3 regions of the Mesorhizobium sp. M7A.F.Ca.US.002.01.1.1 genome follow, and region 2 is predicted to be linked to each of the others. Evidence: predicted binding sites of a transcription regulator. Region 2 holds the regulator's gene; each other region holds the start of a gene.
The links. Region 2 encodes LexA, which represses DNA repair genes until DNA is damaged. Its sites were predicted from a motif close to TGTTCNNNNTGTGTTCNG; they were not measured.

Region 1 (7,429 bases), on a different contig from region 2:
CCGTCACCCAACGATCCGTGGTCGTCGCTTGCCGGTTATGCGCATTTCCACAGCGTGGCGCGACGCACACGTTTGAAGTTTGGCGAAGACGAAATCGTGGCGAAAGTTTCGGTGCGGTATGACGGGCGGTTCCAGGTGACGCTGGACAAGCCCTATGACGACACCAATTCGCATGATTTTCGCTCAACACCACGCCTCGCCCGCTGGCCAGGCCACATCACCGTGTTTGAAGGCGCCGTCGGCTACACCTTTACGGTGCCGGACCCGCTGGCACGGGCCGACGAGGCAGCGGCGGGTTCAGGCAGCCTGCGCGCGCCGATGCCGGGACTGGTCAAGCTGGTACGCGTGGGAAAGGGCGATGCCGTGATCAAGGGCCAACCGCTGCTGATCCTGGAGGCGATGAAGATGGAACATACCATCGCCGCGCCGCATGACGGCGTGATCGCCGAGATTGCCACCGAGGGCGCGCAGGTGACCGACGGGACAGTGCTGGTGCGATTCTTCGAGGAACAAGCCGCTTCGGCCGCTGTAGCCAGCTGACGGTTCGAAAGGCAGACTACAGGGCAAACAAGAAAATGGCCGGGGACGACCCCGGCCATTTCCCTATGCTATTCAGTCGCCGGGCCGGCGATTACTGCGCGATCGGCGCATATTTTCCGTCATGCCACTGGTTGATGTCGTAGCTGGCATTCTTGAGATCGCCCTTCTCGTCGAAGGTGACATTACCGACAACGGTGCTGATCGGCGTGCCGTTCTTCAGCGCCTCGGCAACCTTGGCCGGATCGTCGCTGCCGGCACGCTTGATGCCTTCGGCGAATGCCTGGATGGTGGCGTATGAGAACAGCGTGAAGCCCTCCGGCACGAAACCGCCGGCCTTGATCTTCTCGACGGCTGCCTTGGCTTCCGGCTTTGCCTGCGGATCCGACGGGAAGACGAACATGGTGCCCTCGCCGGCCGGGCCAGCGACCTGCCAGAATTCCGGCGAGGCGATGGAGTCCGGCATGATCAGCTGGAACTTCAGGTTCTGTTCCGCCGACTGACGCAGGATCAGGCCAGCTTCAGGATGGTAGCCGCCGAAATAGACGACGTCGGCTTTCAAGTCCTTGAGCTTGGTGACGAGAGCCGAATAGTCCTTCTCGCCAGCGTTGATGCCGTCATAATAGACCTCCTTGAGGCCGCCGGCATTCATCGTTGCCCTGACGGCGTCAGCCACGCCCTGTCCGTAGGCGCTCTTGTCGTGCAGGACGACGACATTCTTGCCGGCGAACTTCTTGGCGATCCATGGGCCGATGAAGGCGCCCTGCGCATCGTCGCGCGTATAAAGCCGCATGATCGTCGGCCAGCCGGCCTTGGCGGCCGCGTCGGTCAGCACCGGGTTGGAAGAAGCCGGGCTCATCATCAGCGCGCCGGCTTCGGCATAGACGGCCGAGGCCGGAATGCTCGAACCCGAGCAGGCATGGCCGTCGATGAACTTGACGCCATCGGCGACGACGCGGTTGGCAACCGACACCGCCTGCTTGGGATCGCACTGGTCGTCTTCGATATCAAGCTTGATCATCGAGCCGTTGACGCCGCCAGCGGCATTGATCGCATCGGCAGCGGCCTGTGCGCCCTGCTTGAACTGATCGCCGATGGTGGCGAGCTGTCCGGTCATCGGGCCAATCACCGCAAAGGTGATATCGTCGGCGAATGCGACCGGCGTGCTCATCATCAGGCCGAATATGGCCGCGTTCAAAATACTCAATTTTTTCATGATGGTAGAACTCCTCCACTCACGCGCGGCCGCCCCGGCCACGCTTCTTCCAGAGAGGCGGGACAATTTCATCCTTCATTCGGCCTGTCTAGGCGCATTGGCGCCGCTCGATTGGGCCTGCAAGACGTCATCCACGCAAAAAGCCACGCCAGCCTTGTTCCGGCTGGTCGTGGCTTTTTTGCCCGTCGAGCAATCTCCAGGCGCCCCCGCCCCTAAAAATCCCGCTCAGCTTCCCTGTGTCGCGCACGACTGGGCCTTGCGGCCTGCCGCGTTCTTTCGCTTGCCCTCGTGACCGTCTTGCGCGGCCTTCAATTTCGCCGGGTCCGGCCGTCTGTGCGGCCTTGATCCCGGAGCTTCCCTGTCTTCGATAGGCTTGTCTGCGATTGGCAGATTTCAGTGCATGGTCATCCATTCGCGGGCTTCGCGAAGCGCCGTGGCGATCTCGACCTTCGACATGGCCGCCGACAGTTCCGAGCGCAGTTCCGCGGCGCGGGCCGAGCCCTTGATGGCGGCGATGTTGAACCATTTGTGGGCGGCAACGACATCGGTCTCGCAATCGCGTCCGGTCGCATACATCATGCCCAGTTCGAAAAGGATGTCGGCCTGGGCAGTTGCCCCCATGGCGCCGAAACCTGCTTCAAGCATTTCAAAACGTGCCATTTCAATCCCCTGTTTCCGGCCCCTGTCAGGCTCCCGAGAGCTGCCTTCTTTCGTCCTTGGCGGCTGCTCTTCCGATGCTTTCGAGAATGCCGTGCAGGCTTGAATCCGTCGTTAAATGGCGTGCTTAATTTGAGGAAAACAAAGCTAAAACAAGAGGTAAACGCGGAAATTCGTTAAGGATACAAAGCCAGCAATTCAGCCTGCTTGCGTCAAATTTGACGAAAATTTCCCGATGCCAATTCAAGACTTCGCTAACCACAGGAGACAAAGGCGATGCGCCGATCGTTTCATTTCCTTGGCCAGGAGGCGCATTCGGGGCCCTTCAAAATCCGAAAGTCTTCCGTTGCGGCACCGCTTTTGTTTTGCCGGGAGCTGGATTAGCTTACGTTTGCGTAAGCGGCAGACCGAGGCGGAGCATCCGGCCGGACATCTAAAGGGAGGAAGACATGTTTCGAAGAGTGAGCCTGGCCCTTGCGGCCACATTGATCATGGCCGGTGCGGCCTGGGCCGATCCGATCGAGGGCAATTGGAAGACGCAGGCCGGCGACACCGCAGCCATCGCTGGCGGCGGCTCGTTTTCCATCACGCTCAAGTCCGGCAAATATGCCGGCAAGACCATCGGCTCCCTCAAGGCGACGGGCGACAACAAATATGCCGGCAACATCACCGATCCGGCAAACGACAAGACCTATTCGGGCAAGGCGACATTGTCGGGCACCTCTCTCAAGATGAGCGGCTGCGTGCTCGGCGGGCTGATCTGCAAGAGCCAGACCTGGCACAAGCTCTGATCGAGCGCATCTTTCCGACCTGATGACGGGGCCCCGACGGGCCCCGTTTTCGTTTTGTCGACACATCCTGCGCCGGTGATGCTCGATGGAGGCCGGCGGCTATCCAACCGACGCCAGCGCCATCGAAACCCCGTCAATCATCTTGAACCGCAGATGAACGCCGCCATCAGAGCCGGTTCAGTTGCATCAGGGCATTCTCCGGCGTGTTGAAGGAGACCGACCCAATGCTTGCTCGCCGCTTCACCATCGTCTGCCTGCTGGTGAGCCTGTTTGGAATGTTCTTCGCCATCCTCGTCGCTGAAGCGGGCCGTCCGGCCCGCGCCTGGGACGAAGCCAGTTCCAGAACCTGCCGCCTCGCCTGCCCCACCCATCTTCGCAACTGAACAAAGAAACCAAGACCTCGAAAAGAAAAGCTGAACGCCATGAACCGCATCGCCGCCAACGCTCTCAAGACCCTTCGGCTTCTGCCGCGGGCGGCGCTTATCCTGACGGTTCTGGCCGCTCCGGTCCTGGCCGTGCCGATGATGCGCGCCGACACCGGCTCGACGATCGACGCACCGGCCCTGAAGAAGTCCGGCGTCGGCTTTGTGCTTCTGGTCAGCCTGCAGCGCGGTTGAAGAAAAACGGCGCTTTGACCGCCTTCGGTCGCGACACCCCTCCCAAGTGCCGATCCAAGTCTCTATATTGAGCCATGGAAAAGCGAATCTACCCACAAGCCATCGAATCTGTCGTCATGCCGGAGCCTTTTGGCCGGCAAAGCTTTGATAGCGCTGAAAAGGCCGTCAAGGCACTGCAGGCGCTTTACGATCGCAACACCAAGTTCCTGCGCGACTCCTTCGCAGAATTGGCGGCAGCAGGCGGTGATAATGGCAAGCGCTACCGGGCCTTCTATCCGGAGATCGGCGTCACCACCAACTCATTCACCCAGATCGACTCGCGCCAGGCCTATGGGCATATGCCGACGCCTGGGCATTTTTCCACCACCATCACCCAGCCGGGCCTGTTCGAAAGCTACCTCGTCGAGCAGTTGCGCCTGATCATGCGCAATCATGGGGTTGCGGTCACGGTGTCGGAATCGACCACACCCATCCCGCTGCATTTCGCCTTCCTTGAAGGCACCCATGTCGACGGCGCGACGGCAGAGCGCATCAAGCGGCCGATCCGCGACCTGTTCGACGTGCCCGATCTCGACGGCACCGACGACCAGATCGCCAACGGCACCTTCGAAGTCGCCTTCGGCGAGCCGAGGCCTCTGGCGCCCTTCACGGCGCAGCGCATCGACTATTCGCTGCACCGGCTGTCGCACTATACGGCAACCACGCCGCAGCATTTCCAGAACTTCGTGCTGTTCACCAACTATCAGTTCTACATCGACGAATTCGTCGCCCGCGCCCGCGACCTGATGGCCAATGGCGGCGGCGGATACACGGAGTTCGTCGAGCCGGGCAATGTCATCACCAAGGGCGGGCAGAGCGCGCCCAGCGAAGGCGTTGCACCGCCGCGCCTGCCGCAGATGCCGGCCTATCACCTGAAGAAATCGGGACATGGCGGCATCACCATGGTCAATATCGGCGTCGGGCCTTCCAACGCCAAGACCATCACCGACCATATTGCGGTGCTGAGGCCGCATGCCTGGGTGATGCTCGGTCACTGCGCCGGCTTGCGCAACACCCAGGCGCTGGGCGACTATGTGCTGGCGCATGCCTATGTGCGCGAGGACCACGTGCTGGACGACGATCTTCCGGTCTGGGTGCCGATCCCGCCGCTGGCCGAGATCCAGGTGGCGTTGCAGGAAGCCGTCGCCGAAGTCACCGGCCTTTCGGGCTACGACCTGAAGCGCATCATGCGCACCGGCACCGTCGCCACCATCGACAATCGCAACTGGGAGCTGCGCGACCAGCGTGGGCCGGTACAGCGTCTGTCGCAATCTCGCGCCATCGCACTCGACATGGAATCGGCGACCATCGCCGCCAATGGCTTCCGCTTCCGTGTTCCCTACGGCACGCTGCTGTGCGTTTCGGACAAACCGCTGCATGGCGAGTTGAAGCTGCCCGGCATGGCGACCGAATTCTACAAGCGCCAGGTGGCGCAGCACCTGACCATCGGCATCAGGGCTATGGAGAAGCTCGCGGAAATGCCGATGGAGCGGTTGCATTCGCGCAAGCTCAGAAGTTTTTCGGAAACGGCGTTCCAGTAGGCCGATTCCACGCATCGCATGGGCATTTCGTCATCTTGATTGAGCCGCATTTCTGCCGATAAGCAGGCGGCATGGAGAGAGCGGGCTTCGGGACATTGCTGATTTCGGTTGCATTCCTGGCAATGCTGGCCTGTTCGATCGCGCTGGTGGCCGGGTTTTTCGGAACGCTGCATCCCGCCTTCGATTCCTTCTCGCATTTCCGCGTCCATCTTGCCGTGCTGATGGCGCTTTGCGCACTGCCGCTGCTGGCCACGACATTTCGACTGCAAGCGGCCGTGGCACTGCTTTTTGCCGTGGCGGCCTTCGCCACCACTTCCGGCTCGCTGTCCTTCTCCCGCCTGTGGCCGGTTCAGGCCGCCTATGAAGCCAAGAACGAAGACCGCGCGATCTACAAGCTGCTGCAGATGAACCTGCGCTACGACAATCCAACGCCGAAGAAGGTGCTGTCGCTGATCGGCCGGACCAATCCCGACGTGATCACCCTCGACGAGGTGTCGGCGATGTGGGCGACCGAGCTTGGCTATATCAGCAGCGCATATCCATACCGGATCCTCTGTCCTTACCCTAACAAGATATTCGGCGTCGCGCTGCTCTCGCGGCGGCCCTTTGCCGCCGGCACCGAGGCGCGTTGCGAAAGGCGTGGTGCCATGGCGACAGCGACCGTCGACTTCGGCGGCATCGACGTCGATGTCGCCGCGATCCATCTCAGCTGGCCCTGGCCACGCGAGCAGTACTGGCAGATCGGCGAGTTGACGGAGCCGCTTTCCGCGCTCGGCGAGACGGCCATCATGGCGGGCGACTGCAATGCCGCCCCATGGAGTGCCGCCGTGCGGCGGGTCGCGGCGCTTGGCGGGCTGACCGTCATGCCTTCCGCCGGCCCGACCTGGATCCACATCAGGCTGCCGGATTTCCTGCGGCGCTTCGCCGGCCTGCCGATCGACCAGGTTTTCAGCAAGGGCGGCGTGACGATCCATTCGGCGACACGGCTGGAAGACACCGGCTCGGGTCACCTTCCGGTCATGGTGGAGTTCTCGCTCAGGCTGAATCAGCAAAAGCCGCTCGATGAACATGAAACCGCGACCGCGGCCATTGTCCAGGCCGGCAAGACGCCAGGCTGAAGGATCAGGGCCTGACCAAAGCGATGACGAGATGCTGGACATGGCCGCCGTCGCGATGCTCGCGCGCATCGAAAGCGAGCTGCTTGGCCTCATATGCGGCATTGGTGGCCTTGATGCGTCGCTGTGCCTCGCGACGTGTCTTGTAGCAGGACGGGTCGTCGGCAATCCTGAGGCCGGAGATGGATCTTTCCGTGGCCCGCATCATCTCCCTGGCGATGCGGCCATGGGTTTCCTCATGGGCGCGGACGCCGGCGAAGAACCGCGTCCAGCGCTTCCGGAGCGTCGGGGTGGTGGCCGAGGCGACACGCGGAAATGTGTAGAAGAGATTGAGCGTGCCGTTGGCACGCCGCAAGCGGCAGACGCCATTGTCCTGGCTGGTGTCAAGGTCCCAATCCACTGCGTAGCCGGTCAGCGCGATGGCATGCGTCATGAAGCCGTGCTTCGGCCCTTTGCGGTCCATAGCCTGGACTAGCGCCAGCCCCGTGTTCCCGGTGATGTCGTAGGTCCGCGTCTTGACCACCACCCTGGTGCCGGCCGAGGCCGCCGAAGCCAAGCCGAACAGCGCACCGATCGCCACAAGGCATGCCAGAACCGCCAGGCGCATTGGCCATCTCCTTATCGTCAAGGAATGGAACCATAAGCGCGCGGCAGTTTCAACAGTTCTAATGTTCCACATGCCACGGGAGACCCCGAGCCATCGTCGGGACCTTTGCACGCTGCGGCCGGCGCGGGCCTACATGCCCTGATAGACCGGGCCTTCTCCGCCTTGCGGCGGCACCCAGTTGATGTTCTGGTTCGGGTCCTTGATGTCGCATGTCTTGCAGTGGACGCAGTTCTGCGCGTTGATGACGAAGCGCACATCCTTGGCCGTGGGATCGGCGGCGGCGTTGCCGTCCCTGTCGACCCACTCGTA
Region 2 (7,429 bases):
CTGGCCGATGTGGTATTTGTAGGCCATCGCCGCGATCGTCGGCATCTTGGCGATCAGCCGCATGGAGGCAACCATGCGCTGGTAGGGGTCGGAAATGTCGGTGGAGTCGTGATAGAAGGCCGACAGCGCGCCGACCACGCCGCACATCACCGCCATCGGATGCGCGTCGCGGCGGAAGCCGGTGAAAAAGCGCGACATCTGCTCATGCACCATGGTGTGGCGCGTCACGCGGTAATCGAAATCGTCCTTCTGCGCCTTGGTCGGCAATTCACCGTAGAGCAGGAGATAGCAGACCTCGAGGAAGTCGCCATGTTCGGCCAACTGGTCGATCGGATAGCCGCGGTGCAACAGGATGCCGGCGTCGCCGTCGATGAAGGTGATTTCGGACTCGCAGCTTGCCGTCGAGGTGAAGCCGGGATCGTAGGTGAAAGCGCCGGTGGTTGAGTAGAGCGAGGCGATGTCGATCACATCAGGCCCGACCGAACCGCTTCGCACCTTGAATTCATGGGTCTTGCCGGCGAATTCAAGCGTTGCGGTGGCCTCTTGGGTCTTGCCCAAATCCAGTTTTTTCGCAGCTTCGGTCATTGCAAACTCCTTCTTGTTTCCTCATGCCGGCAAAGGCAAATTTCGCAGAGCGACACGTCGAAAATCACCGCAATGCGCGTATTCGCCACCGCATTTCAGGAGGTGCGTGCCAGATTGGGCCAAGGCCTAATGTTGCACTGCGAAACCCGCCTTTCAATGCCAATCTTCTTGGGCCAGTTTGCTCCTAATCGATTTGATCTGAGATGCGCGCCAGGCTTTCCTCGCGGCCGAGCACGGCGAGCACATCGAACACGCCCGGCGAGGTGCTTTTGCCGGTCAAAGCGGCGCGCAAAGGCTGGGCCACCGCGCCGAGCTTGTGGCTGCCGGCCGCTGCCACCTCGCGGATCGCCGCCTCCGCCGAGGCGGCTGTCCAGTCACCCGCAAGCCCGTTCAAAGCTTCGTGAGCACTGCGCAGGATCTTGCGGGCGTCATCGGTGAGCAGAAGGGCCGCCTTGTCGTCGATCGGCAGCGGTCGGGTGGCAAACAGGAAAGCCGCGCCGTCGACGAGCTCCACCAGCGTCTTGGCGCGCTCCTTCAGGCCCGGAAGCGCTGCCAGCAACTGCGCCTTGGTGCTGTCGTTCAGGCGTGCGGCGATCGCCGGGCCACCTTCGAGGTAGGGCAGGGTGGCGATGAAGATGTCGAACAGTTCGGCATCGCTCATGCGGCGCATATGCGCGCCGTTGATTGCCTCCAGCTTGGCGAAGTCGAAGCGCGCCGCGCCCTTGTTGACATCGCCTATGTCGAACCAGGAGATCATGTCCTTGATCGACATGATCTCGTCGTCGCCATGGCTCCAGCCGAGACGCGCCAGGTAGTTGAGCAGCGCCTCCGGCAGGTAGCCCATGGCGCGATAGGCCTCGACGCCAAGCGCGCCGTGCCGCTTCGATAGCTTGGCGCCATCGGCGCCGTGGATCAGCGGGATATGCGACATGGACGGCACGTCCCAGCCCATGGCGTTGTAGATGACGGTCTGGCGGGCGGCATTGGTCAGATGATCATCGCCGCGAATGATGTGGGTGACGGCCATGTCATGATCATCGACGACGACGGCATGCATGTAAGTGGGATTGCCGTCGGAACGCAGGATGATGAAGTCATCGAGATCCTTGTTGGGAAAGCGCACGTCGCCCTGGACCCGGTCATGGACGACGGTCTCGCCTTCGGTCGGCGCCTTGATGCGGATGGCGCCCTTGGCGCCTGCGGGTGCCTCTGAGGGGTCGCGGTCGCGCCAGCGGCCATCGTAGCGGGGTGGCAGCCCCTTGGCTCTGGCGGCCTCGCGCATGGCCTCCAGTTCGGCTGGCGTGGCGTAGCAATAATAGGCCTTGCCCATGCGCACGAGCTCCTCGGCCACCTCGCGGTGGCGGGGCGCACGCTCGAACTGCGACACCGGCTCGCCGTCCCAGCTCAGGCCAAGCCAGGAAAGCCCGTCGAGGATGGCAGCCGTCGCGGCTTCATTGGAGCGTTCGCGATCGGTGTCCTCGATGCGCAGCAGCATCGTGCCGCCGGTATGCTTTGCATACAGCCAGTTGAACAGCGCCGTGCGCGCGCCGCCTATGTGCAAATAGCCGGTGGGCGAGGGGGCAAAACGGGTGACGACCTTGTCGGACATGGAACTCTCGGAAACCATCTGAAGCGGGGTGCGGTCGCGCGGACTTTCGCGCTTTGCGCGTTCATGTAGCATAGGGTGTCGAGGGCGCAAGGGGCAGACCCGATGGCTGGACGAGGCTGGGGCTCGGATCAGGGCGAGGACGCTGCCATTGGCGTCAGCGAACGGTCCCTGTTTGCGCCTCTGCCAGCCTCATTGCCGCCGCCGTCGCCCCTCGTGCCGGATTCCGGCAAGCTGCCCTTGCAAACGGGTATCGCCGCCTCTGTTCCTGTTGCCGGAACCGGCAGGATCGTGCGCGTGCGCCGGCAGATCGGCCTGATATCACTGCCACGCCTGCGCCACAGCGTGAACATGGCGGCGAGCCTGGAACTCGACCGGGGCGTGGCCTTCCTGCTGGTGCCGGTCTGCCTTGCGATCGGAGCGATCGGCTATTTTTCGCTGACGGCTGAACCCGACTTTGCGAGACCTGTCGCGGTTGTCATCCTGACGGGGATCTGTGCGCTGGTCTCGCGCTCATGGCCAAAGACCCATCTGTGTTTCATGGCGGCACTTTTGTGCGCCCTAGGACTGCTTGCTGCCAAGGTCGAGACGTGGCGTGCGGGCACACAAATGTTGGGCTCGGAAATCTCGACGCAGGTGACCGGCCGCGTCGTCTCGCTCGACCGGATGGAAACTGGCCGTATCCGGCTGACCATCGACGTAACATCGACCGCAAGACCGAAACTGCGCTATGCGCCGGAACGGGTACGGCTTTCGGCACGCAAGATCCCGGCTGACGTGACCGCAGGCTCGCTCATCACTGGATATGCCAAGCTTTTGCCGCCGACCGGGCCGGTGCGACCGGACAGCTATGATTTCTCCTTCGACAGCTATTTTGCCGGCATTGGTGGCAGCGGATTCTTTCTCGGCAATCCAAAGCTTGTCGTCAGCGATGATGGCGACATGCCGCTGTCGGCCCGAATTTCCTCCAGCGTGGAAAATGCCCGTGAAGGCATCGCCGACCATATCAGGGCGAGCGTCGGCGGCGCCGAAGGCGAGATCGCCGCGGCGCTGATCGTCGGCGTGCGCGCCGGCATTCCCGACGACATCAATGAGGCGATGCGACGTACCGGCATCTACCACATCATCTCCATTTCGGGGCTGCATATGGCTCTGGTCGCCGGCACCATCATGGGGTTGCTGCGCGGCGCCTTCGCCTTGTTTCCCGATCTTTCCGCGCGTCGCCCGGTCAAGAAGTATGCCGCTGCCGCCGCACTGTTCTCGATCGCAGCCTACCTCGTCATCTCAGGTATCGTCGTCGCCGCCGAGCGCAGCTTCATCATGCTGGCAGTGATGCTGATTGCAGTTCTGTTCGATCGAGCAGCACTCACCATGCGCAATCTGGCGATCTCGGCGATCGCCGTCATCGTGGTGTCGCCGCATGAGGTGGTCGGCCCGAGTTTTCAGATGTCGTTCGCCGCGACCGCGGCTCTGGTCGGCGCTTATGCCGGCTGGGCGGATCACCGCGCGGGAAAAGCAAGACCGCCGCCGCCGAAGCGATCCTTGCCCGGGTTCCTGACACGAAAATTCCTGCTGGCGGCAATTGGTCTGGCCATGACCTCGATCATCGCCGGCAGCGCCACGACGCTGTTTGCCATCTGGCATTTTCAGCGTGTGTCGCCGCTCAGCCTGTTCGCCAATCTCGCGGTTATGCCGATCGTCACCGTCGTCATGTTCCTGGCCGTCGCCAGCGCGCTGCTGATGCCTTTCGGATTGGATTGGCCAGCTCTCTACCTGATGGGCAAGGGCCTGACGATGATGATCGCCATATCGGGCTGGATCTCCGAGCGTTCGCCTGTCGATGGGGTCGGGCTGATTTCGCAACAGTCGATCCTGCTGGTGGCCATTGCCCTGGTCATCGCGACGATGGCGACGACATGGCTGCGGCTCGCGGCTCTGCCATTCGCGTTGGCAGGCTTGCTGACCGTCTCGGATACGCGCACGCCCGATGTGCTGATCTCGGAAGACGCCCGGCTGGTGGCGTTGCCGATCGGTGGCGGTGAGCTTGCCGTTAGCCGGCAACGGCCGAATGGATTCACCGTCGACAACTGGAAACGCGCGCTGACATCGGAAACCATCGTCGTTCCGGAAGTGTTCGACAACAGCGATGGGCAATTCGACGTCGCGGATGCCGTTGAGCTACCGCCGGGATCGCCGTTCTATTGCTCCTCAGGCGTTTGCGTGGCCAGGCACATGTCCGGTGCGATCATTGCCTATGTCGAGGACCGCAAGGACACCTGGAAAGCCTGCGGCTTCGCCGAGCTGATCGTCGTCAACGACGCCACCGCCTATGACGCCTGTCACAACCCGCTGGTTCTGGTCATCACCAAGCGGCAACTGGCTCGCAAAGGCAGTGCCGCGGTCTTCTTCGATCGCCAATCGGCGACCACGCCGGCGACGATCAGCTTCGCGGTGGACAGCCCATATCGGCCCTGGCACACGCAACGCAAATACTCTCGCGAGGCGAGGGGGCTGGCACCCTTCAAGAAACCCGAGAAGCCAGTGGTCAACCCACAGCCGTCTCAGTAGCGACGGATCAGGCCGACGAGCTTGCCTTGCACCTTGACCCTGTCCGGCCCGAAAATCCGTGTCTCATAGGCTGGATTGGCGGCTTCGAGGGCAATCGAGGCGCCCTTGCGGCGGAACCGCTTCAGCGTCGCTTCCTCTTCATCGACCAGCGCCACGATGATCTCGCCGGGGCTGGCCGTGTCGGCGTTACGGATGATAACGGTGTCGCCGTCGAAGATGCCGGCCTCGATCATCGAATCGCCCTTGACCTCCAGTGCATAGTGCGCGCCGCCCATGATCATGTCCGGCGGCACCGAAATCGAATGCGTCTGATGTTGGATGGCATCGATCGGCACGCCGGCGGCGATGCGACCCATGACCGGGATCGAAACGGCAGAGACCGCATCGTCGTCATTGCCGGGCGAAGGCATCCGCGAAGGCGCCGGCTTGATCTGCCGGCCAAGAGCACCACCCTGACCAAGACTGCCCTGGATGACGCTTGGCGAAAACTTCTTTGCCGCATTGAGGCCTGGCGCGATGGAGTCCGGCAGCCGCAGCACTTCCAGCGCGCGGGCCCGATTGGGCAGCCGGCGGATAAAGCCGCGCTCCTCAAGGGCCGTGATCAGCCGATGAATCCCGGATTTGGAGGCAAGGTCGAGCGCCTCCTTCATCTCGTCGAAGGATGGCGGAATGCCGCTCTCCTTCAGGCGTTCATGGATGAACATCAGCAGTTCATGTTGCTTGCGTGTCAGCATGGCGGCCCCCAGGTTCCCTGAAACCAGAATCGAAAAACAAACCCAGAACAAACACTATCTGTTCCAGTTGTGTTCTGCAACCGTTTAAAGTTTAATGAATTTGTTAAGGCTGCTGAAATTATTTGGCGCTTGCCAGCGGGTTACGATCGACGGGCGCCACCTTCGGCAATGCGCCTGCTCACATTGAAATTGTTATGGTTAATGACCTGTGGCTTATCCCCTACCAAAGCTTGGCATTATCTGTCGATCGACCTCGACAAGGAGCGATTGCAACCTTCGGGACGTTGGTTGGCCGTGAACGAAACGGAGCCAAAACGCCAACGTCAGTTGGGCATTTTGGCTGGAAATTCAGCTCTCCGTCATTTGCCAGGCAGTGAGGGCAGCGACGGCGGATCGCCGGGATCGGTGCGTCAGGTAACGGCTTCCTTGACGGCGAAACGCTGGTCCTTCCATGCACCCGTGCGCAGAATGTCTTCCAGAACCTCAACCGCCAGCCACACATCCTTGTAGCTGACATAGAGCGGCGTGAAGCCGAAACGGATGGTCGACGGTGCGCGGAAGTCACCGATCACCCCGCGCTCGATCAGCGCCCGCATGATTTGATAGCCATGGTCGTGAAGGAACGACACCTGGCTGCCGCGCCTGGTCGCGTCGCGGGTAGTCTCCAGCGCGAGACCGTAGGCGCCGCACTTGGCTTCGACGAGCTGGATGAACAGTTCTGTCTGCGCGACGCTCTTCTTTCGCAATGCCGCCATGTCGACGTCGCTCCAGATGGCAAGCGCGCCTTTGAGCGCCCGCATCGACAGGACCGGTTGCGTACCGCACAGAAAACGGCGGATGCCGGCGCCGGCAACATAACCCCGTTCGAAGGCAAAGGGCCGCGCATGGCCCCACCAGCCGCTGAGCGGCTGGCTGATATCGCCGTGGTGGCGCTGTGCGGCATAGATGAAGGCCGGCGCGCCCGGACCGCCGTTGAGGTACTTGTACGTGCAGCCGACAGCGAAATCGGCATTTGCCTGATCGAGCTCGACGGGCAGGGCGCCGGCGGTGTGGCAGAGATCCCAGACGATCAGCGCTCCGGCCGCATGAGCCCTGCGCGTCAGCGCCGCCATGTCGCGCAGTTCACCCGATTTGTAATTGACGTGGTTGACCAGCACCACCGCGACGTTTTCGTCGATTAGCTCTTCGATGGTCGGCGCGTCGACGCCCGCGAGGCGCAGCAGGACGCCATCCCGGGTCGAGGCCACGCCTTCGGCGATGTACAGGTCGGTGGGAAAACTGTCACCTTCGGCGACGATGGCTGACCGGCCGGGCCGCATCTCCATCGCTGCGTGCAGCACCTTGTAGATGTTGGTCGATGTCGTGTCGCAGACGACGGTCTGGCCGGCCGCGGCTCCTATCAGGCGTCCGAGCTGGTCACCGAGTTCGATCGGCATCTCGAACCATCCGGCCGTGTTCCAGGCTCGGATAAGATCTCGGGCCCATTCCTGCGTCGCCGCCTGCTGCAGCTCGCCGAAAACGGCATGAGATGCTGCCCCCAGTGAATTGCCGTCGAGATAGATCACCCCCTCCGGCAGAATGAAACGGTCGCGCATGGCCCGCAGCGGATCCGTGGCATCCATCGCTTCGACTGCGGCGAGATCAGGAATTCCACTCATGGTCAGTCCCCGGTTGTTCGCGAAGGGTTCCCGCCACAGAGCGTCCCTTCAGTGAGCCTGTTCTCATTTCGATGATGTCAGAGCCGGGTGCGGATCGTCCACAGCTCCGGAAACAGCACGACCTCGAGCATTTTCTTCAGATACGAAGCACCCGACGTGCCGCCGGTGCCGCGCTTCAGACCGATGATGCGCTCCACCGTGGTGACGTGGTTGAAGCGCCAGCGGCGGAAATAATCCTCGAAGTCGACCAGCTTCTCGGCCAGTTCGTAGAACATCCA
Region 3 (7,429 bases), on a different contig from region 2:
GCACAACCCGGCCGACATGCCCGACGTGGTGAAGATCTCGGCGATCGAGGAGCCGTGGATCCGCGCCACCATATTGACCCCCGACGACTATCTCGGCGGTATCCTGAAGCTCTGCCAGGACCGGCGCGGCATCCAGGCCGACCTGTCCTATGTCGGCAAGCGCGCCATGCTGATCTACGACCTGCCGCTCAACGAGGTCGTCTTCGATTTCTACGACCGGCTGAAGTCGATCTCCAAGGGCTACGCCTCCTTCGACTATCACCTGACCGACTACCGCGAGGGCGACCTGGTGAAGATGTCGATCCTGGTCAATGAGGAGCCGGTCGATGCGCTTTCCATGCTGGTGCACCGCACGGCGGCGGAAAAGCGCGGCCGGCAGATGTGCGAGAAGCTGAAGGAGCTGATCCCGAACCACCTGTTCAAGATCCCGATCCAGGCCGCGATCGGCGGCAAGGTCATCGCCCGGGAAACCATCTCGGCGCTGCGCAAGGACGTCACCGCCAAATGCTACGGCGGCGACGTCTCGCGCAAACGCAAGCTGCTGGATAAGCAGAAAGAAGGCAAGAAGCGGATGCGGCAGTTCGGCAAGGTCGATATTCCGCAGGAGGCGTTTATCCAGGCGCTGAAGATGGGCGATTGAGAAGCCGGTTGGTGCGCGCAGCGCGCCAAGTCATCGATCCGGTGGATCGATGGCAGGCTTCGAAAGCGGGGGAGCTGCCGGAGGCAGCGGGCCCCCCGCCAGCGCGGCGCTGACGCTGCGCGGTGGAGAATATTCTCCGGGAGGTGGGGTGGGGTGTTCGCCGGGCGCAGGCGGAGGCTCTCCCAAATCCGCAGTAATTTCTCGAAAAATGCCATCGATATTCGCGAAGATCAGCCGACCTAATTCGACAACGTCCGATGCGTCGCCCAGACGAATAAAACGCATGGTTCGCAGGCATAGCACCGCAATGTCATCGGGCGAATTGTTCGCTGTTTGATAAACAGGCGGGAATGAGGATAGAACGGCTCGGGCCAATCTTGGCTCTAGGCGCGGCGAAGCAGTATTCCAAACATGTAGGGCGACAGACTGGCTTCCGACTCGGAGGCCAAAATTCGGTGTGAACTTAACCGAAAAGATTTCGCTCGGGCTTCGCACGGTAGTTGGCGGGAACTCCAAAATCGCGCCCAGGTTAAGAGCTCTCCAAGCCTCCAACTGCTGTAGGCCAAGTTGAGCGGATCGTCTCTCTGGCTCTTGTACAAACTCTCTAACGACTCTCCAGCCATCAGACGTTGGCAGAGTCGGCGGAGGCTACTGTGAAAATCATAGCCTCCCCCTCGTGGCGTAAATCTTCGACGCAGCTCCGTCCGTTGCGGTCGGTCGTGTCATATGTAAAATTCTTAAGAAAGCAGAAATTCCGAACGCTGGCATTGAGACACCTTCGCGGATTTCGATTCGCAATCACTAATATATACGAAGATTCCTATTTTGTTCTCTCATTTAACATGCCAATCGCTAAAGGGTGAATATGGCATAGTTAGAATCGGAGAGTCGTGGCTTTCGATCACTCGGCTAGGGTGTCAAACAGCGAAGGCTGGTCGTCATCATGGACAACGCGGGCGAGGAACACTCCCTTTATCGGGACGTGCGGGTAAGCCTCATGGAGAAGTGCCTGTGCCGCCTTAAAAGAAGCTCCCCTTGCGATCACATCATCAAATATTGCAATCGTATCGACGCTCTGGGGCAGGTTAACAGTTTGGAATGCCCAGCCCGCCTTCAAACTTGCGGGGTCTGGTCGATTACTAGTATCATGAGCCGCAACGCGTTCTTCAATTTGTTTTATACAATTAATAATTATCGCGCCAGCTCCAAAACTTCGAGTTATCAGTCGCAAAAGTCTATCGTCATAAGCTGGGTGGCTGACGGGCTTACTGCACGGAACAGGGCACCAAGCAATCTTTGACAAGCGATCCGTTAGCACTGCGCTACGAAGTTTTTCTGCCCAATAGTCAGTTGACCGCGCCTTATGTTTATAGCGATGGACATTCTCATCGCGGATTGCAGGGCTCATTTTAAAGTTTAAGATGTGGTTGTTCGTCTCGGACTTATAACCCCCGTGCGCGGTATACTCCCCCAGATAAAGGATATAGTCATCTTTCTCTAGGAAGCCATGCTCCCCGCGTGTCAGATCATCGATCTTTGTAAAGCGCGCTGACATTTGCCAAAATATCTTCAATACCAGAAACTCGGATCGCGCCTAGTTCCTCGAACCTGTGGGGCCACGTTATATCGGATCTATGAAAACAGCTTTCAAGAATTAATAGCGGTCGACCTTGTGCTAAAGCCGCTCGCGCTTGCGTGAGTGTTCCAGATGTTTCCCCAGCTTCAACAATAACAGTTGCATCCGTCAAAGCACTCATCGTTATGTTCCGCTCTGGGAAAAAGGTTCGCGTCTTATTCAAGGGCATAGCCTTGTATGCCACAACCGGAACCTGCGATATCAAAAGGTTCTCTCGGGCTATCTTCTCATGAATACCCCTATTTTCTCTCGGATAAGCCGTAGAAATTGGAGTTCCCACTACTGCAATTGTGGGGAATTTCAGAGATATGGCTGTTTCATGGACAATTGCATCGATCCCTTTCGCCAGCCCGGAGACCGGAATAATTTTGTCAGAAATCAGCCCCTGGACTATTCGGCGGGTCTGCAAAATACCTTCATCGCTTGGCTCACGAGTGCCCACCACTGCAATAGAAGGCTGTTCTGAGAGCGCCCAATAGCCTTGATAATAAAGCAGTTCGATAGGATGTTTCGCTACACGAATTTTGTTGGGATATTCGCCGGCGCCGTGAATCCTGACACCATACGGAGCAGAGCTAAATTTCCGTATTTGTTCATCTGCTAGTTCGGCATATTTGACTGCTGTGGGATATGGGACGAAATCAGAGGGAACAGAAAAGGGGACACCGCCGAACCTGTCGGCAATCGACTTAAATGATGCCCCATGGTCCAGCCAAAGGGCCTCATACGCACCCATTTCCAACCAAGGAGAAATGGGGTCGGAAGACTTAAGATCGAATTGCGTAGCTGCGGTCATGTTGCCTATTTAGGGCTGCATCGGCAGATGTTCGACTGGAATTGCGTCAAGGCGCATTTTGGAACAAAACAGGAACTTACACAAGAGACTTTATTGCCGAGCATTTGCAATCGGTTACGTCGTATCCTAATCGGGAATTGCCGGGGAAAACGCCTCCCCTTGTAGCAGGGAAGCCCTGTCGTACAGGCGGCGAGAATACTTGGCCGTCCGCTCCATTCCCCTTCTCCGATGTCCGCCCGTCACCTATTGTAAACGCCCCGCCCTGTCGTATCCTCTCTCCCGGCTTGGGGAGACATCACATGCGTTCCACTCTAGACACCGTCGCCGCGATCGGCCTCGCCATCGGCGGTGCCTTCGGCCTTGCCGGCACCTTCGTCGCCAGCGCCCCACTTCGCGAAACACTCTGGACGATCGACGGTGCCGCACTGGTGGTCGCCACCGCGCTGTTGACGATGAAATACCAGCGGCTGGCAATGACTGCATAGCCGCGGGCTTCCTGACCTTCCTGGCCGGAGAGACCCTGCTGATGGCGGGCAATGCGGCGGGGCTGGAGGCCAGCGTGCCCTCCTATGTCGGCGGCATCTCGCTTTGGGCGGCGGCACTGGTCATGGTCAGCGTGCCCAGGACATTTGCCCTGTGGATGCGGCTCACCGCGCTGGTGGCGGCCGTGCTGTTTGTCGTCTCGGCTTGCATGATCCTCTGGGGGGCGCCCTTGCTGCCGACCTCGGCACCGCTGCCCGCCGCGGGCTATCCGTTCCTGGTGCTGACCTTTGTCGGCTGGATCTGGACGCTGCTGAAGCCGGCCCGGTGAGGCTTTGTCCGCTTGCGTACCAAACGTCCGGCCTGGTTGATCGGGCATCGGCGGGGCGGTAAAAAATCCGGGCGGCGGACCCAGGTTCGCCAGTGGCCGGCGCGGGCTCAGGCAACTGCCTCACCGGCATTCGCGCCGGCCATTTTCAACCCGTCAGATGATCGCAGCGATCCACCGGCTAGCCCTGCACTTGAAGGGGCGCTGACGCTTCTGACCTTCTCCCCTTGTGGGAGAAGGTGGATCGGCGCGCAGCGCCGAGACGGATGAGGGGTGCGTGACGGAGTGAGGCGGTGAAGGTTCTGCTCTGGTTCAGGGCGTTTACTGTTGGCGTATCGCCAAGCTGGAACACCCCTCATCCGTCTTGCCGCTGCGCGGCAATCCACCTTCTCCCACAAGGGGAGAAGGTTAGAAATGCCGGCGCATCACCGTCGCCCGGCCCTTCGCAGGCTCAGAGCGTTCGAGGCTCGTAAAGCCAAGCAATTGGCTTTACGTCCGCTAGCGCGGACCGCCTCTCAACTCTCAATCCACACCTTCTCAAAGTGCTGCTCCAGCGCCTGGTGCTGTTCGCAGCCTTCGACGCCTTTGCGGTAGGTGCGGTAGACCGAGCGCCAGTAGGGTTGGATGATGATGCCTGAATCGCGCAAATTCTGCTCGATCTTGCCCATGATCTCCTTGCGCGCCTTGGCGTCGGGTGTCGCCAGTGCCTTGTCGAGCAGCGTGTCGAACTCGGGATTGGCGTAGGCGCTCTCGTTCCAGGCGGCGCCGGATTTATACGCCAGCGCCAGCACCTGGACGCCGAGCGGGCGGCCGAGCCATTCGGTGCAGGAGAAGGGGTATTTGCTCCAGTCGTTCCAGAAGGTGGCGGCCGGCAGCACGGTGCGCTTGATCTTCAGGCCGGCCTCGCGCATCTGCGCGCCGATGGCGTCGCCGGTGCTCTTTTGCCATTCGACGTCGACGGAGATGAGCTCGAACTCGTGGTCTGATTTGCCGGCCTCGGCCAACAGCTTCTTCGACTGCTCGACGTCACGCTTCGCCGGGCCGATATCGGCATATTCGGGGTGCATGGGGCCGACATGGTGGTTGTCGGCGGGCTTGCCGCGGCCGCCGAGGCCGAGCGCCAGCACGGCGGCATTGTCGACGGCGAGCTGGGCGGCGCGGCGCACCTTGACGTCGTCATAGGGCGCGTTGGCGACATTGAAGCGGGCGACGATGGTCGAACCGGTGGCGATCTCGGAATTCATCAGCCCCATCGTCTCGGTCTGCGAGACGGCATCGGAAGCGGTCTCGTGGTCGGTGTCGATCTCGCCGGATTCGAAGGCCGAGAGCATGGCGTTGGGGTCGGAGCCGTAGTCGACCCATTTGATGCCGTCCAAGTAGAATTCGCCCTTCCACCAGGGCTTGTCTTTGCGCTTCACCTCGGCACCGGTCTCGGCATCCCAGCTGACCAGCTCGCAGGGACCGGTGGTGATGGCCAGCGCCTTCAGGGGATCGCCGTCGCCCTCATAGGAGCGGTGCATGATCAGTGCGGGATAGTCGGCCATGCCGGCGATCAGCGAGATGTCGGACTTGGGCAGGTTCAGCTTGATGGTGAAGTCATCGACCTTTTCGATGCCGCCATCGACGACCTTCTTGGTGTCGGCATTGACCAGCGCGCCCATGCGCGCGGCGACCGAATTGCCCGGCACGGAAGCGTCGCACCAGCGGGTGAGGTTGTGGATTACATCGTCGGCGTTGAAGGCATCGCCGTTCGACCAGGAGATGCCCTTGCGCACGTGCAGGGTCAGCGTCCTGGCGTCGTCGCTCGCCTCCCAGCTTTCGAGCAGCCAGGGCTCGAAGGAGAAGTCGGTGTTCCAGCGCACCAGATATTCGTTGCAGTGGCGCGCGACATTCGACATCTCCACGCCGTCGAAGGTGCGCGGGTCCTTGAAACCCTTGACGTTCATGGCGACGCGCAGGACGCCGCCCTTCTTGGGTTCCGCCGCGCGGGCAGGGATGGTGCCAAGTCCGCCCAGCGCCAGCGCCCCGGCGGCGCTGACGCCGAGCCCGGCCATCAGCGCCAGATATTCGCGGCGGTTGATGCCGCCGGCCTTGAAATCGTCGGCCACGGGTTTGGCTTGCGGGTGGAGTTTGCGGTCGGTCAGCATGAATTTCATCGTCGTTCCCCTGTTGTTGATGCATGCCGCCCAAAAGTGCCCAGCGGTTTTGGGACAATGGCATGCACAGAAAAATCGCCCCGGCCGATCGACAGGCGCGGGGGCGGACGCGACCGCCGGGGCGCCGTTGCCTGAGGGGGAATGATAAGGCTGGGTGACGCTAGGGAGTGTTCGGTTTTCCGCAGTGATTGTGCGGGGTTCCGCGGGGGGAGTCGGCGATTGGCGTATGCGTTGGACGATGGCGCGGCGCGAATCTCCCTCCTTGAGGGGGAGATGTCGCCGAAGGCGACAGAGGGGGTCGGTACGACGGGACTCGACCTCCTATGTTCCATTGTTGAAAAGAGGATGCCGGCGCTTCACGCGAGACGCCCCCTCACCCAGCCTCCGCTTCGCTCGGCTGACCTCTCCCCGAGGGGAGAGGAGACTTGCAGCGCCGGCGCTTCTCTCTTCTCCCCAGCGGGGAGAAGGTGGCCGCGAAGCGGCCGGATGAGGGGGGCCTTCGCCACGTTCAATACGGCCACTCGCCCCTGCCCAGCGCGCCAACCGCGCCGACAATCCGCGCAAACGCTTCCGCGGCTGCCGGCACCGTGGTGCGGGCACGCAGGAAGCTGTGCACCAGCCTCGGCTCTTCGTGCCACCACGCCTTGCCGCCGGCGGCCACAATGCGGTCGCGGTAGGTCTCGCCATCCGAGGACAGCGGGTCGCATTCGGCGGTGACGATCACCGTCGGCGGCAGGCCGGTGAAATCCTTGTCGCGCAGCGGCGCAAAAGTCGGATCGTCCAGCGATTGGCGCCTGGCCGAGCGGACGTCGCGGTAGAAGGCGACGTCGGTCACCGACAGCAGCGGCGCGTCGGCGTGTTCGATGTAGGAGCCGGCACGCTCGTCGCCGCCGAGCTCGGGGTAGATCAGCACCTGGCCGATCGCAGCGCTGGCGTGCCGGCGCGTCGCCTGCGCCACCGCCGCGGCCAGATTGCCGCCGGCGCTTTCGCCGCACAGCACCAGCGGCAGGCCTGATCTCGCCGCTGCCCATTCGAAGGCGGCCACCGCATCGTCGAAGGCGGCGGGATGGAGATGCTCCGGCGCCAGCCGGTAATCGACCGACAGCACGTCGAAACCTGTGCCGGCGCAGAGCTCGGCGCAGATGTCGTCATGGCTTTCCAACCCGCCGAGGATGAAGCCGCCGCCGTGGTAGTAGACCACCATCGCCTTGGCGGCGTTGCCCTCGAGCCGGTAGCGCCGGACCGGGATGTCGCGGCCGGCGGCGGCGATCAGCCCGTCGCTGGCCTTGACGCCAGCCGGGCGGCCCTGGTGGAAAGCCCGGCTCATCCGGTCGTAGACGGCGCGCTGCTTGTCGATCGGCAGGCCGATGATTTCGGGCGGATACCAGGCGTT

Region 1: a site for LexA is predicted at 2,548-2,565, ahead of EN932_RS16375 (sel1 repeat family protein). Genes of this name have one in related genera too.
Region 3: a site for LexA is predicted at 3,132-3,149, ahead of EN932_RS08600 (DNA-processing protein DprA). Genes of this name have one in related genera too.

Annotation. Positions count from the first base shown of each region.
Region 1 covers NZ_RZQE01000147.1:1,300-8,728, forward strand. The annotation lists partial or broken gene EN932_RS16365 (acetyl/propionyl/methylcrotonyl-CoA carboxylase subunit alpha) at 1-540, shown strand, start outside; gene EN932_RS16370 (ABC transporter substrate-binding protein) at 632-1,753, opposite strand; gene EN932_RS16375 (sel1 repeat family protein) at 2,147-2,413, opposite strand; gene EN932_RS16380 (DUF2147 domain-containing protein) at 2,860-3,201, shown strand; gene EN932_RS37985 (hypothetical protein) at 3,426-3,584, shown strand; gene EN932_RS16385 (hypothetical protein) at 3,624-3,818, shown strand; gene EN932_RS16390 (AMP nucleosidase) at 3,935-5,398, shown strand; gene EN932_RS16395 (endonuclease/exonuclease/phosphatase family protein) at 5,470-6,516, shown strand; gene EN932_RS16400 (DUF922 domain-containing protein) at 6,521-7,120, opposite strand; gene EN932_RS16405 (electron transfer flavoprotein-ubiquinone oxidoreductase) at 7,250-7,429, opposite strand, start outside.
Region 2 covers NZ_RZQE01000170.1:1,396-8,824, forward strand. The annotation lists gene gltA (citrate synthase) at 1-585, opposite strand, end outside; gene gltX (glutamate--tRNA ligase) at 770-2,194, opposite strand; gene EN932_RS17735 (ComEC/Rec2 family competence protein) at 2,297-4,759, shown strand; gene lexA (transcriptional repressor LexA) at 4,753-5,493, opposite strand; gene kynU (kynureninase) at 5,904-7,151, opposite strand; gene kynA (tryptophan 2,3-dioxygenase) at 7,229-7,429, opposite strand, start outside.
Region 3 covers NZ_RZQE01000053.1:3,891-11,319, forward strand. The annotation lists gene lepA (translation elongation factor 4) at 1-640, shown strand, start outside; gene EN932_RS08595 (hypothetical protein) at 1,542-2,213, opposite strand; gene EN932_RS08600 (DNA-processing protein DprA) at 2,167-3,072, opposite strand; gene EN932_RS38775 (hypothetical protein) at 3,372-3,557, shown strand; gene EN932_RS38780 (hypothetical protein) at 3,599-3,883, shown strand; gene EN932_RS08615 (ABC transporter substrate-binding protein) at 4,396-6,036, opposite strand; gene EN932_RS08620 (alpha/beta hydrolase) at 6,545-7,429, opposite strand, start outside.